Regions from separate parts of the Saccharopolyspora sp. NPDC003752 genome, predicted to be linked through region 2. Evidence: riboswitches for the same ligand, from Rfam matches in the RefSeq annotation. Region 2 holds a riboswitch; the other holds the start of a gene.
What was found. A riboswitch is a leader RNA that binds a small molecule or an ion and turns the genes downstream of it on or off. The one in region 2 is predicted to bind glycine.
Positions count from the first base shown of each region.

Region 1: linked by a shared signal. The riboswitch ahead of gcvH (glycine cleavage system protein GcvH) and the one ahead of gcvT (glycine cleavage system aminomethyltransferase GcvT) in region 2 are both predicted to bind glycine.

Region 1 is NZ_JBSGJZ010000024.1:73,758-79,804, forward strand. It holds gene ACWEV3_RS27615 (NAD(P)/FAD-dependent oxidoreductase) at 1-162, shown strand, start outside; gene ACWEV3_RS27620 (NmrA family NAD(P)-binding protein) at 159-1,016, shown strand; gene ACWEV3_RS27625 (NAD-dependent epimerase/dehydratase family protein) at 1,027-1,893, shown strand; gene ACWEV3_RS27630 (L-serine ammonia-lyase) at 2,266-3,621, opposite strand; gene gcvH (glycine cleavage system protein GcvH) at 3,652-4,023, opposite strand; glycine riboswitch at 4,070-4,169, opposite strand; glycine riboswitch at 4,170-4,274, opposite strand; gene ACWEV3_RS27640 (PucR family transcriptional regulator) at 4,387-5,943, shown strand.
Region 2 is NZ_JBSGJZ010000030.1:93,427-99,473, forward strand. It holds gene ACWEV3_RS31305 (acyl-CoA dehydrogenase family protein) at 1-927, opposite strand, end outside; gene ACWEV3_RS31310 (TetR/AcrR family transcriptional regulator) at 1,029-1,655, shown strand; glycine riboswitch at 1,733-1,832, shown strand; glycine riboswitch at 1,833-1,933, shown strand; gene gcvT (glycine cleavage system aminomethyltransferase GcvT) at 2,049-3,152, shown strand; gene glyA (serine hydroxymethyltransferase) at 3,178-4,458, shown strand; gene ACWEV3_RS31325 (amino acid permease) at 4,671-6,047, shown strand, end outside.

The DNA of each region.
Region 1 (6,047 bases), on a different contig from region 2:
GCGCTCCGCGCCTGGCACTCCCCCGGGGTCACCGCGATCGCCGGGCACAACCTGTTCAAGTTCGCCCCGGAACTGGGCGAACTGCTCGCGGACTCGGCGGTGCACGACCGGCTCCCGGCGGACCTGGAGCTCGCCGGGGCACGCGCGCTGGGGGCGGCGTGAGCGGGCCGGTCATCGCCGTCGCGGGCGCATCGGGTGCCGTCGGGCGCGCGGTGACGCGGGAACTCGTGCGGCTCGGCCACCGCCCGCGCACGCTGGTGCGCCCCGGCTCGCCGAACCGCGCACCCGACGCGGCGGTCGTCGAGTGCGACCTCGCCGACCGCGCGTCGACGCTGAGCGCGCTGCGCGGCGTGGACCGGTTGTTCATGCTCACCCCGTTCCACCCGGAACAGCTTGTGCTGCAACGGAATCTCATCGCGGCCAGCGGCGAGGCGGGGGTGAGCCGGGTGGTGAAGCTGTCGGCGCTCGGGGCGCAGCCCGGGGCCGAGTCGAGCATCCACCACCAGCACGGCGTCGGCGACGACGAGCTGCGCGCGGCCGGCATTCCGCACGCGGTGCTGCGCCCCAACGCTTTCATGCAGAACGCGCTGCAGTGGCTGCCGACGATCCGGGCGCGCGACGCGATCGTGCTGCCGGTCGGGGCGGCGCGGGTCAGCATGATCGACGTCGAGGACATCGCCCTCGCGGCGGTGAGCCTGCTGACCGCGGACGTCGCGGCCGGGGACTACGACCTCACCGGGCCGGAAGCCCTCGGCTACCGGGAGGTGGCCGAGATCCTGTCCGAAGTGGCCGGACGTCCGATCCGGCACGTGGACGCCGCGCCCGCCGAGGTCGCGGCGGCCATGCGATCGGCGGGAGTGCCGGACTGGGCGGTGGCGGCGCGCCTCCAGCTCTACGCCACCTACCGGGCCGGCGAGGCGGAGGTGGTGACGACGGCGGTCGCCGACATCACCGGCCGACCGCCGCGCGACTACCGGTCGTTCGCCGCCGGACTCGCCGAACAACTGCGGAACTGAAGGGGAACCGATGCACGTATTCGCCATCGGGGCCAGCGGGGTCCTGGGCCGCCACCTCGTCCCGATGCTGCTGCGCCGCGGACACGACGTGACCGCCATGGCGCCCGGCGACCGCCTCGACCGCCTGCCGGAAGAAGCCCGCCGAATCCGGGCGTCGCTGCTCGACCCGGTCGCCGGGCGACTGCTGGCGACGGAGTTCAAGGACGTCGACGCGGTGGTCAACGCGGCCACCGCGGTCCCGCCGACCGCGGGCAGCTGGGCGCTGAACACGGCGCTGCGCAGCACCGGAACCGCGGTGGTGACCGACGCGCTGCAGGAAGCCGGGGTGGGGCGCTTCGTCCAGATGAGCATCACGATGGCCTACGCGGACGGCGGCGACACCCCGCTGACCGAGACGGCGCCGTTCGACCACCGGCCGGAACGGACGACCATCGTCGCCCCGGTCCAGGCGATGGAGGCCGCGGTCCGCGAACTGCCCGCCGACGAGATCGCGTGGAGCATCCTGCGCGGCGGACGCTTCGTGGGCCCCGCGACGGTGCAGGACCAGCAGCGGGCCCGGCTGCGCGCCGGGCGGCTGCCCATCCCGGGCGACGGGCGGTCGTGGGCGGCGATGGTGCACGCGCGGGATTACGCGGAGGCTGTGGTCGGCGCGCTGGAGCGCGGCTGCGCTGGCGAGACGCTGAACATCGCCGACGAGCCCGTCCGGGTCGCGGACTACTACCGCGAGCTGGCCCGCACGGACGGCAGCCCGGCCCCCGGGCAGGCCCCGGACGAGGCGGCCGAGCCGTCGCACCGCGTCAGCAGCGAAGCGGCGCGGCGCCTCCTCGACTGGTCCCCGGTGCACGGCATCTGGCCGGTGCGCGGCGGGGAGCGGTGACAGGAAGGTTCCCATCCTCGCACCGGAGCCGACGGCGGGAAGGCTCCACAGCAGGCGCCCGGTGGCTCATCGGTGACAGGAAAGTTCCCATGCACTCACCGCACGAACCGGCCTGGTGACAGGAAGGTTCCCAAGCTCTCACCGCACGGCCTGGTAGTGACAGGAAAGTTCCCATGCACTCACCGCGGTATTGAGCGGCGCTGACAGGAAAGTTCCCATGCTCGCACTACGGGCCCGGTGGCAGAGAAGTTCCCATCCGCATGCCACCTGGCCCCGGTGCGGGCAGGTGGTGACAGGAAGGTTCCCCAGCACTCACCGCACGGCCCGGTGGTGACAGGAAAGTTCCCATGCACTCACCGGGCGTGCGGCGGGTCAGCACTCGATGACGTTGACGGCGAGGCCGCCGCGAGCCGTCTCCTTGTACTTGACCTTCATGTCCCGGCCGGTCTCGCGCATGGTCTTGATGACCTTGTCCAGCGAGACGAAATGGGTGCCGTCGCCGCGCAGCGCCATCCGAGCCGCCGTGATCGCCTTCACCGACGCGACTGCGTTGCGCTCGATGCACGGGATCTGCACGAGACCGCCGATCGGGTCGCAGGTGAGGCCGAGGTTGTGCTCCATCGCGATCTCCGCGGCGTTCTCCACCTGGCTCGGGGTCCCGCCGAGCACCTCGGCGAGCCCGGCGGCCGCCATCGAGCACGCGGACCCGACCTCGCCCTGGCAGCCGACCTCGGCACCGGAGATCGACGCGTTCTCCTTGAACAGCACGCCGACCGCACCGGCCGCGAGCAGGAAGCGCACCACGCCGGCGTCGTCGGCGCCCGGCACGAACCGCATGTAGTAGTGCAGCACCGCGGGGACGATCCCGGCCGCGCCGTTGGTCGGCGCGGTCACCACGCGCCCGCCGGCCGCGTTCTCCTCGTTCACCGCGAGCGCGAAGAGCGTCACCCACTCCAGCGCATCGTCGTGCTCGGTCAGCGAAGCGGCCAGCTCCGCCGCCCGTCGCCGGACCTTGAGCCCGCCGGGCAGTTCGCCGGAGTTCCGGCATCCGTTGTCCACGCATTCGCGCATGACCTGCCAGATGCCCAGCAGCTCCTTGTGCACGGCGTCCTCGCCGCGCCAGGACAGCTCGTTGGCCAGCATGACGCCGCTGATCGGCAGCCCGGACTCCTCGGTGCGGGCGAGCAGTTCCGCGCCGGTCCGGAACGGGTACCGCACCGGGGTCGCGTCGGGCTTGATCCGATCGGTGCCGGTGGCGTCCTCGTCGACGACAAAACCGCCGCCGACCGAGTAGTAGACCGCGCTCTCCAGCTCGACCCCGTCGGTGCCGGTCGCGGTGAACCGCATGCCGTTGGGGTGCAGCGGCAGCGACTTGCGCCGGTGCATCACCAGGTCGCGGTCCACGGTGAACCGGATCTCCTGCACGCCGTCGAGCCGCAGCCGCCCGGTCTCCCGGATCTCGGCGACCCGGCCCTCCACCGCCGCCGGGTCGACGGTCTCCGGGCTGTGCCCCTCGAGACCGAGCAGCACCGCCTTCGGGCTGCCGTGCCCGTGCCCGGTCGCGCCGAGCGACCCGAACAGTTCCGCCTTGATCCGCTTGACCTGCGGCAACCGGCCCTCGCCGTGCAACCGCTGCACGAACAGCCGGGCCGCGCGCATCGGGCCGACCGTGTGCGAACTGGAGGGCCCGATACCGACCGAGAACAGGTCGAAGACGCTGATCGCCATTGACCGTCTCCTCCCCTCGCCTATTCCCCGCTACTCCGCGATCACCGCGGCGTACTGCTCGGCGGTGAGCAGGGCACCGGTGTCGGAGGTGCGCACCTCCAGCAGCCAGCCCTCGCCGTAGGGCTCGGAGTTGACCAGCGCCGGATCGTCCACGACGGACTCGTTGATCGCCACGACCTCGCCGGTGACCGGCGCGAACAGGTCGCTGACGGACTTCGTGGACTCCAGCTCGCCGCAGGCCTGGCCCGCCTCGATCTGCTCCCCCACCTCGGGCAGTTGCACGAAGACGATGTCGCCGAGCGCGTCCGCGGCGTGCTGGGTGATGCCGATCCGGACCAGCTCGTCGCGGTCCTCGATCCACTCGTGCTCTTCGGTGTAGCGCAGGTTCGCAGGCAGGGACATGTCGGGAGGCTCCAAGGCTTTCGGGGGCAGGGATGCCCGGGGCTGGGCCTCCCCCTCTGTTTCGGAACCTGAGAGCTTCGCCGCGGTTTCTCGCGGCTTGCACCGTGGGTGGAGCGTCACGGATGACGCGCGCTTTCCAGAGTTGCCTCGCCCGAACGGTCATGGGTGCCTGAGAGTTTGTGGGGAGTCTTGCTCCTTCGGCGCCCTGACGGCTCGGTGTGAGCCCTCAAGGTCTCTCCCGCACGGGGTCGACGGCCGGTATGCGATTGTCGATGTGCTCAGCAACGATAAACGGGCCAGCCCTGGTGTCAATGCCCTCCCCCACCTGACTGGCAGCGGCCCGAAGCACTCAGGAGGCCGGTGATGCTGGACATCCGGGCGCTGGTCGAACGGGTCGGCCCCACGCTGCTGCGCACAGTGGTCAGCCCGGAGCCGACGGTCTGCGTGGGAGACGTCGTCATCGCCGAACCCGATGAGCCGCCGACCGCGGCGGGCGGCGACCTCGTGCTGGGCGTGGCAGTCGCGGATCGCGAGCAGGCGAAGCGGCTGGCGAGGGCCTGCGGCGCGCAGGGCGCGGCAGCGGTGCTGCTCAAGCCGCCGATCTCGGTGGACGACGCGGTGGCCGCGGCGGCCGAGGAAGCCGGGGTGGCCCTGGTGGAAGTCCGGCCGGGTACCGGTTGGGCGCAGTTGGTGTGGCTGATCCGGGCGGCGCTGGGCGGGACCGGCATCGAGGAGGCCGACGCGCGCGGCACCGGGGTCGGCGACCTGTTCCGCCTCGCCGACGCGGTCGCCGACGTGGTGGACGCGCCGGTCACGATCGAGGACGCGCACTCCCAGGTCCTGGCCTACTCCGCCCGGCAGGACCTGACCGACCCGGCGCGGGTGTCGACCATCATGGGCCGGAAGCAGCCCGACGAGGTGCTCGCCAAGTTCCGGGCCCGCGGCACGTTCCGCCAGCTCAGCAAGGGCAGTTCGGCGATCTTCGTGCCCGCCCAGCAGGACGGCACCCTGCCCCGCCTGGTGGTGCCGATCCGGATGGGCGGCGAGCTGCTCGGTTCGATGTGGGCCGTGGTGCCCGGCGAGGTCTCCGAGGAGCGGTCCACCGCGTTCGCCGACACCGCCCCGCTGGTCGCGCTGCAACTGCTGCGGTGGCGGGCGGTGGCGGACGCGGAGCGCCGCCGGTCCGCCGAGCAGGTGCGGCTGCTGCTGGAGGGGGGCGAGGGCTGGCGGGTGGCCGTGAACGAGCTGGCGGTGCCCAACGAGGCGCATCGGGTCGTCGCGATCGAAATGCCGTCGTCCGCCGGGCCAGCGGAGGGGCACCGGCTGGCGATGTGGGAGTGGATCACGCGCGGGATCGGACGGCGCCCGCTGGTCACCGAGATCGGCACCATGCTCTACGCCCTGGTGCCGGACCGGGCGGGCGCGGGCGGCTGGCCGGACCTGCGGGAAGCGCTCGTGTCCCACGACGCTTCGCCGCGCCCGCTGATCGCGGTGGGCAATGCGGTGGCGGTCGCCGACCTCCCCCAGTCGCGCGCGCAGGCCGAGGAGCTGGTCGGCCTGCTGCGCACCGGCCAGTTACGCGACCGGGTGGCGGTGTACGAGGACAACTGGCCCCTGGTGGTGCTCAGCCGGATGGCCGGCGCGTCGACCGACGCGGGCGTCGGCTCCCTGGGCCCGCTGCCGGTGCTGCGCGAGCACGACCGAACGCAGGGCACCGAATACCTGGCAACCCTCCACGCGTGGCTGCGCCACCCGGGCGACCCGCGGCAGGCGAGCCGGGAGCTGCGCGTGCACCCGAACACCTTCCGCTACCGGATGAAGCGGCTCACCCAACTCGTGGACATCGACCTGGAGAACCCCAACGTCCGCGCGGCGCTGTTCGTGCAACTGCTCGCCGACCGCTGGGCCCAGCACGGCTGACAGCAAGGGAACTTTCCTGTCACCCCGCCCCCGCCGAGCCGCGCCCCCGGCGGCTGCGAGCGAGGGAACCTTCCTGTCATCACCACGCCCGTGACGCACCCCCG
Region 2 (6,047 bases):
GACCTGCCAGGCCGCCTGCAGCACGAGCCAGCGCAGCGCCTCGATCTCCACCGCGGAGTCGGCGATCATCCACTGGATGGCCTGGCGCTCGGCGATCGGCTTGCCGAAGGTCTCGCGGGTCTTGGCGTATTCCATGCCCATCTCGACGAGCCGCTCGCAGGCGCCGAGGGCGTGCGCGGGCAGCAGGTAGCGGCCGCGGCCGATCCACTGCATGGCGAGCTTGAAGCCCTGGCCGACCTCGCCGAGCACGTTGTGCTCCGGGACCCGCACGTTGTCGAACACCAGCGCGGCGGGCTGCCGCTCCCACGGGCCCATGATGTCGATCGGCTCGGACTTCCAGCCCGCGTCGCGGTCGGCCAGGAAGCAGGTGACGCCGCCGCCTGCGCCCTTCTCCCGGTCGGTGACGGCGAAGACCATCACGAAGTCGGCGTCGATGCCGCCGGTGATGAAGGTCTTCTCGCCGTTGATGACCCACTCGTCGCCGTCCTTGACGGCGGTGGTGCGCAGGTTCTTGGCGTCCGAGCCGGCGCCGGGCTCGGTGATCGCGAAGCACGACTTGCGGGTGCCCTCGATCGTCGGGAGCAGGTAGCGCTCCTTCTGGTCGTCGTTGGCGTAGTACAGGATGTTGTCGGCGTAGCCGCCGAAGCGGAACGGCACGAAGGTGCGGCCGAGCTCGACCTCGATGAGCGCCGTCATCACCGCCGACAGGCCCATGCCGCCGTACTCCTCGGGCGTCTGCACGCCCCAGAACCCGGCCTGCTTCGCCTTGTCCTGCAGTTCCCGCTGCTCGTCCTTGGTCAGGCCGCGTTCCCCGGCGCGCTCGCGGCGCAGCACCTCCTGTTCCAGCGGCACCAGTTCGCGCTGGACGAAGTTGCGCACCCAGTCGCGGATGTCGCGTTCTGTGTCGGACAGCGAGAAGTCGACCATCGCCGGATCCTTTCCTGCGGCCAGCTAACTAACGTCGTTAGTTTTGTGGCAGCCTAAGGCGGTCCCGGCGAGCGCCGCAAGGGATCCGACGAGGAGAAGACGTGCCCAGACCGACCACCCCCCGGCTGTCGCCGGAACGCATCCGGCGGATCGGCCTGGAGATCATCGACGCCGACGGCCTCGAAGCGCTGTCCATGCGGCGGCTGGCCGAACGGCTCGGCGTCCGCGCGGCGTCGCTGTACAACCACGTGTCGACCAAGGACGAGCTGCTGCACGAGATCGCCGACGACGTGATGGCCGCGGTCGACGTCTCCGGCTTCGACGCGGACTGGACGACCGGCCTGCGCACCTGGGCGCGCTCCTACCGGGCCGCCCTGATCGCCCACCCGAACCTGGTCCCGTTCCTGGCCTACGGCCCGGCCCGCCGGGAGAACGCGCTGCGCCGGGCAGACGCGGTGCACGGCGGCCTGACCAGGGCGGGCTGGCCGCAGCGCTACGCCACGATGATCGGCGCCTCGACGAAGTACCTGGTGGTGGGCTCGGCGATGGGCTCCTTCAGCGGCGGCTTCCCGGACGACGCGGCGCTCTACGGCGACCGCTTCCCGCACCTGAACAAGGCCCACCTGCTCCGCGAGCACGCGGCGGAGATCGACGCCGACAGCTTCGAGCTGGCCCTGGCCGCCCTGGTCGACGGCCTGGAGAAGCAGTACGGCGAGCTCCCCGCCTGAGATCACTCACCCGCCCGGTTGACGTGGGTCACGCCGGTTCGTAGCGTCGGCGTTCACACAACCGAATACCGCGCCCACGACGTCGTGCGGGAGAGACTCCGGCCCGTTCCGGGACCGGAGCGCCGAAGGAGCAATTCTCCCCAGCAAACTCTCAGGCACCGGCACCGCACGGCACCAGGCGAACACGGAGAAAAGCAGAAGCGCCCGCTTCTCGCCCACGGTGCAAGCCGCCCCCTCGCGGGCGGCGAAACTCTCAGGCCAATGACTCCGGGGAGACCGCCCGACCAGCGCAAGCCCGCGCAGGTCGAGGTCGAGGCATCCCCGATAAGGTTGGGCTCAGTGAGCTGACCGGCCCTCGACTGCCGACCGGCGCCCACCAGGAGGAGTCTCACCATGTCGTCGCCACGACAGACGCCCTTGCACCACGTGCACGAAGCCCTCGGGGCGACGTTCACCGAATTCGCCGGCTGGCGGATGCCGCTGCGCTACTCGGGCGACACCGCCGAGCACAACGCGGTGCGCACCGGCGCCGGCCTGTTCGACCTGACCCACATGGGTGAGATCCGGATCAGCGGGCCGCAGGCCGCCGAGGCGCTGGACTACGCGCTGGTCGCCAACGCGTCCGCGATCAAGCCCGGCCGCGCCCGCTACACGATGATCTGCAACGCCGCCGGCGGCGTGCTCGACGACCTGATCGTCTACCGGCTCGGCGACGAGGAGTTCCTGGTGGTGGCCAACGCGGCGAACGCCGCCGTGGTCTCCGCCGAGCTGGCCGAGCGCATCGGCGGCTTCGACGCCGAGCACCAGGACGTCTCCGATGACTACGCGCTGATCGCGGTGCAGGGCCCGAACGCGGTCGCGATCCTCGCGCCGCTGACCGACACCGACCTCGCCGAGGTCAAGTACTACGCGGGCTACCGCAGCCGGGTCGCGGGCAAGGACGTGCTGCTGGCGCGCACCGGTTACACCGGCGAGGACGGCTTCGAGCTGTTCACCGAGCCCGGCGACGCCGAGGCGGTCTGGCAGGCGCTGACCTCCTCCGGCGCCGAGCACGGCCTGCAGCCCGCCGGGTTGTCCTGCCGCGACACGCTGCGGCTGGAGGCCGGCATGCCGCTGTACGGCAACGAGCTGTCCGCCGAGCTCACGCCCTTCCACGCCAACCTCGGCCGGGTGGTCAAGCTGGACAAGGCCGGCGACTTCGTCGGCAAGGACGCGCTGGCCGCCGCGGCCGAGAAGCCCACCGAGCGCACGCTGGTCGGCTTGAGCACCGAGCAGCGCCGGGCGCCCCGGCACGGCTACCGCGTGCTGGACGCCGACGGCGCCGAGATCGGCGTCGTGACCAGCGGCGCCCCCTCCCCGACGCTCGGCCACCCGATCGGGATGGCCTACGTGGACCGCGACCACAGCGAACCCGGCACGCAGCTGCAGGTCGACATCCGCGGCAAGGCCGTCGCGGTGCAGGTCGTCGAGCTGCCGTTCTACCGCCGCAATGCCTGAAGAGAAATACACAGGAGGCAACACCATGTCGACACCGGACCTGTTCAACGACCAGCTGGCCGCGGTGGACCCCGAGGTGGCGGCGGCGGTCGGCGCCGAACTCAACCGCCAGCAGAGCACGCTGGAGATGATCGCCTCGGAGAACTTCGCACCGCAGGCCGTCCTCGAGGCGCAGGGCTCGGTGCTGACGAACAAGTACGCCGAGGGCTACCCGGGCCGGCGCTACTACGGCGGCTGCGAGCACGTCGACGTCATCGAGCAGCTGGCCATCGACCGGGTCAAGGAGCTCTTCGGCGCGTCCTTCGCCAACGTGCAGCCGCACTCGGGCGCGCAGGCCAACGCGGCTGCGATGTTCGCGCTGCTCAAGCCGGGTGACACGATCATGGGCCTGGACCTGGCGCACGGCGGTCACCTGACCCACGGCATGCGGATCAACTTCTCCGGCAAGCTCTACAACGTGGTGCCGTACCACGTGCGCGAGGACGACCACCGCGTCGACATGGACGAGGTCGCCAAGCTGGCGCGGGAGAACAAGCCGCAGCTGATCATCGCCGGCTGGTCGGCGTACCCGCGGCAGCTGGACTTCAAGCGGTTCCGGGAGATCGCCGACGAGGTCGGTGCCTACCTGATGGTCGACATGGCGCACTTCGCCGGCCTGGTGGCCGCCGGGCTGCACCCGAGCCCGGTGCCGCACGCGCACGTCGTCACCACCACCACGCACAAGACCCTCGGCGGTCCGCGCGGTGGTGTGATCCTGTCGGCGGACCAGGAGTTCGCGAAGAAGTTCAACTCGGCGGTGTTCCCGGGCCAGCAGGGCGGGCCGCTGGAGCACGTGATCGCCGGCAAGGCGGTGTCGTTCAAGGTCGCCGCGTCGCCGGAGTTCGCCGACCGGCAGCGCCGCACCGTGGAGGGCGCGCAGGTCCTGGCCGAGCGGCTGCTCGCCGACGACGCCGTCAAGGCCGGCGTGCAGCTGGTCTCCGGCGGCACCGACGTGCACCTGGTGCTGGTGGACCTGCGGGACTCCGAGCTGGACGGCAAGCAGGCCGAGGACCGGCTGCACGAGATCGGCATCACCGTCAACCGCAACGCGGTGCCCAACGACCCGCGGCCGCCGATGGTGACCTCCGGGCTGCGCATCGGCACCCCGGCGCTGGCCACCCGCGGCTTCGGCAAGGAGGACTTCGCGGAGGTCGCCGACATCATCGCCGAGGCGCTCAAGCCGGGCTTCGACGAGTCGGCGAGCGCGAAGCTCCGGGAGCGGGTGGAGGCCCTGGCCGCCAAGCACCCGCTGTACCCGAACCTCTGACAGGTGATCGGCGAGTAGCCCCCGAACGCCGCATTTCGGTCCGCAATGACCGAAATGCGGCGTTTCACGTTTGTGTGTCCTAAGTGGACTATGTTGGAACTGGGAAAAGGCTCGATTTCAACTGTGCCCAATCGCTTGCCAGCACTGCCCGAATGCCGGATTATCTGCGCAGTTTCAGCGAAACACGCTGGCGATTAAGGAGTCACGCTTCGATGAGCCAACCAGAGGCCGAGGAGTACCGGAAGGATCTGAGTACCCGGCACATCAACATGATCGCGATCGGCGGGGCGATCGGGGTCGGGCTGTTCCTCGGCTCCGGCAAGGCGCTGCACCAGGTCGGGCCCGGCCTGATCCTGATCTACGCGATCGCCGGATTGATGATCTTCTTCGTGATGCGGGCGCTCGGCGAGCTGCTGATGTACCGCCCGGTGAGCGGATCGTTCGCGGAGTACGCGGGCGAGTTCGTGGGCCCGTGGGCCAAGTTCGCGGTGGGCTGGGGTTACTGGCTGGTGTGGATCGTCACCGGCATGGCCGAGATCACGGCGGTCGGCAAGTACTTCCAGTTCTGGTTCCCGACGGTTCCGCAGTGGATCCCTGCTTTGGGAGCGCTGATCGTGCTCAGCGGGGTGAACCTGATCGCGGTGAAGCTGTTCGGTGAGTTCGAGTTCTGGTTCGCGCTCATCAAGGTGCTGGCCATCATCGGGCTGATCGTGCTGGCTGCGGCGATCCTGGTGTTCGGCTTCAGCGACCTCGGCGACACCGCGTCGCTGAGCAACATCTGGTCCCACGGTGGGCTGTTCCCCAACGGCATCGCCTCGTCGCTGCTGGCGTTCCAGATCGTCATGTTCGCCTTCGTCGGCGTGGAGATGGTCGGTCAGACCGCCAGCGAGAGCAAGAACCCGCAGAAGGTGCTGCCGCGGGCGATCAACTCGGTGATGTGGCGGATCCTGATCTTCTACGTGGGCGCGCTGATCGCGCTGACCGCGCTGGTCCCGTGGTTCCAGTTCCCGGCCAGCGGTAGCCCGTTCGTGCACGCCTTCACCCTGATCGGCATCCCGGCCGCCGCCGGCGTGATCAACTTCGTGGTGACCACCGCCGCGCTGTCGTCCTGCAACAGCGGCATCTACTCCACCGCTCGGATGCTGCGCACCCTGTCGGAGGACCGCCAGGCACCGCGCTCGGTGGGACGCCTCAGCGGCCGTGCGGTGCCCGCGCGGGCCATCGGGATCACGTTCTGCGCGATGCTGATCGGCGTGGTGCTCAACTACTTCGTGCCGGAGCAGGCGTTCACCTACATCACCAGCGCCAGCACCGCCGGCGCCATCTTCACCTGGGGCATGATCGTGATCGCGCACCTGGTCTACCGGCGCAAGGTCGCCCGCGGCGAACTCCCGGCCGGGCCGTTCCGGATGCCGCTCGCCCCGTACTCCAACTACGTCGTGCTGGCCTTCCTCGCGTTCGTCGTGGTGCTGCTGGCCTTCGACGCCGAAACCCGGATCGCGCTGTACATCACCCCGGTGCTCGCGATCGCGATGCTGATCGGCTACCTCGCGGTGCGCAACAAGCAGCCGCAGCAGGAGTCCGCGAAC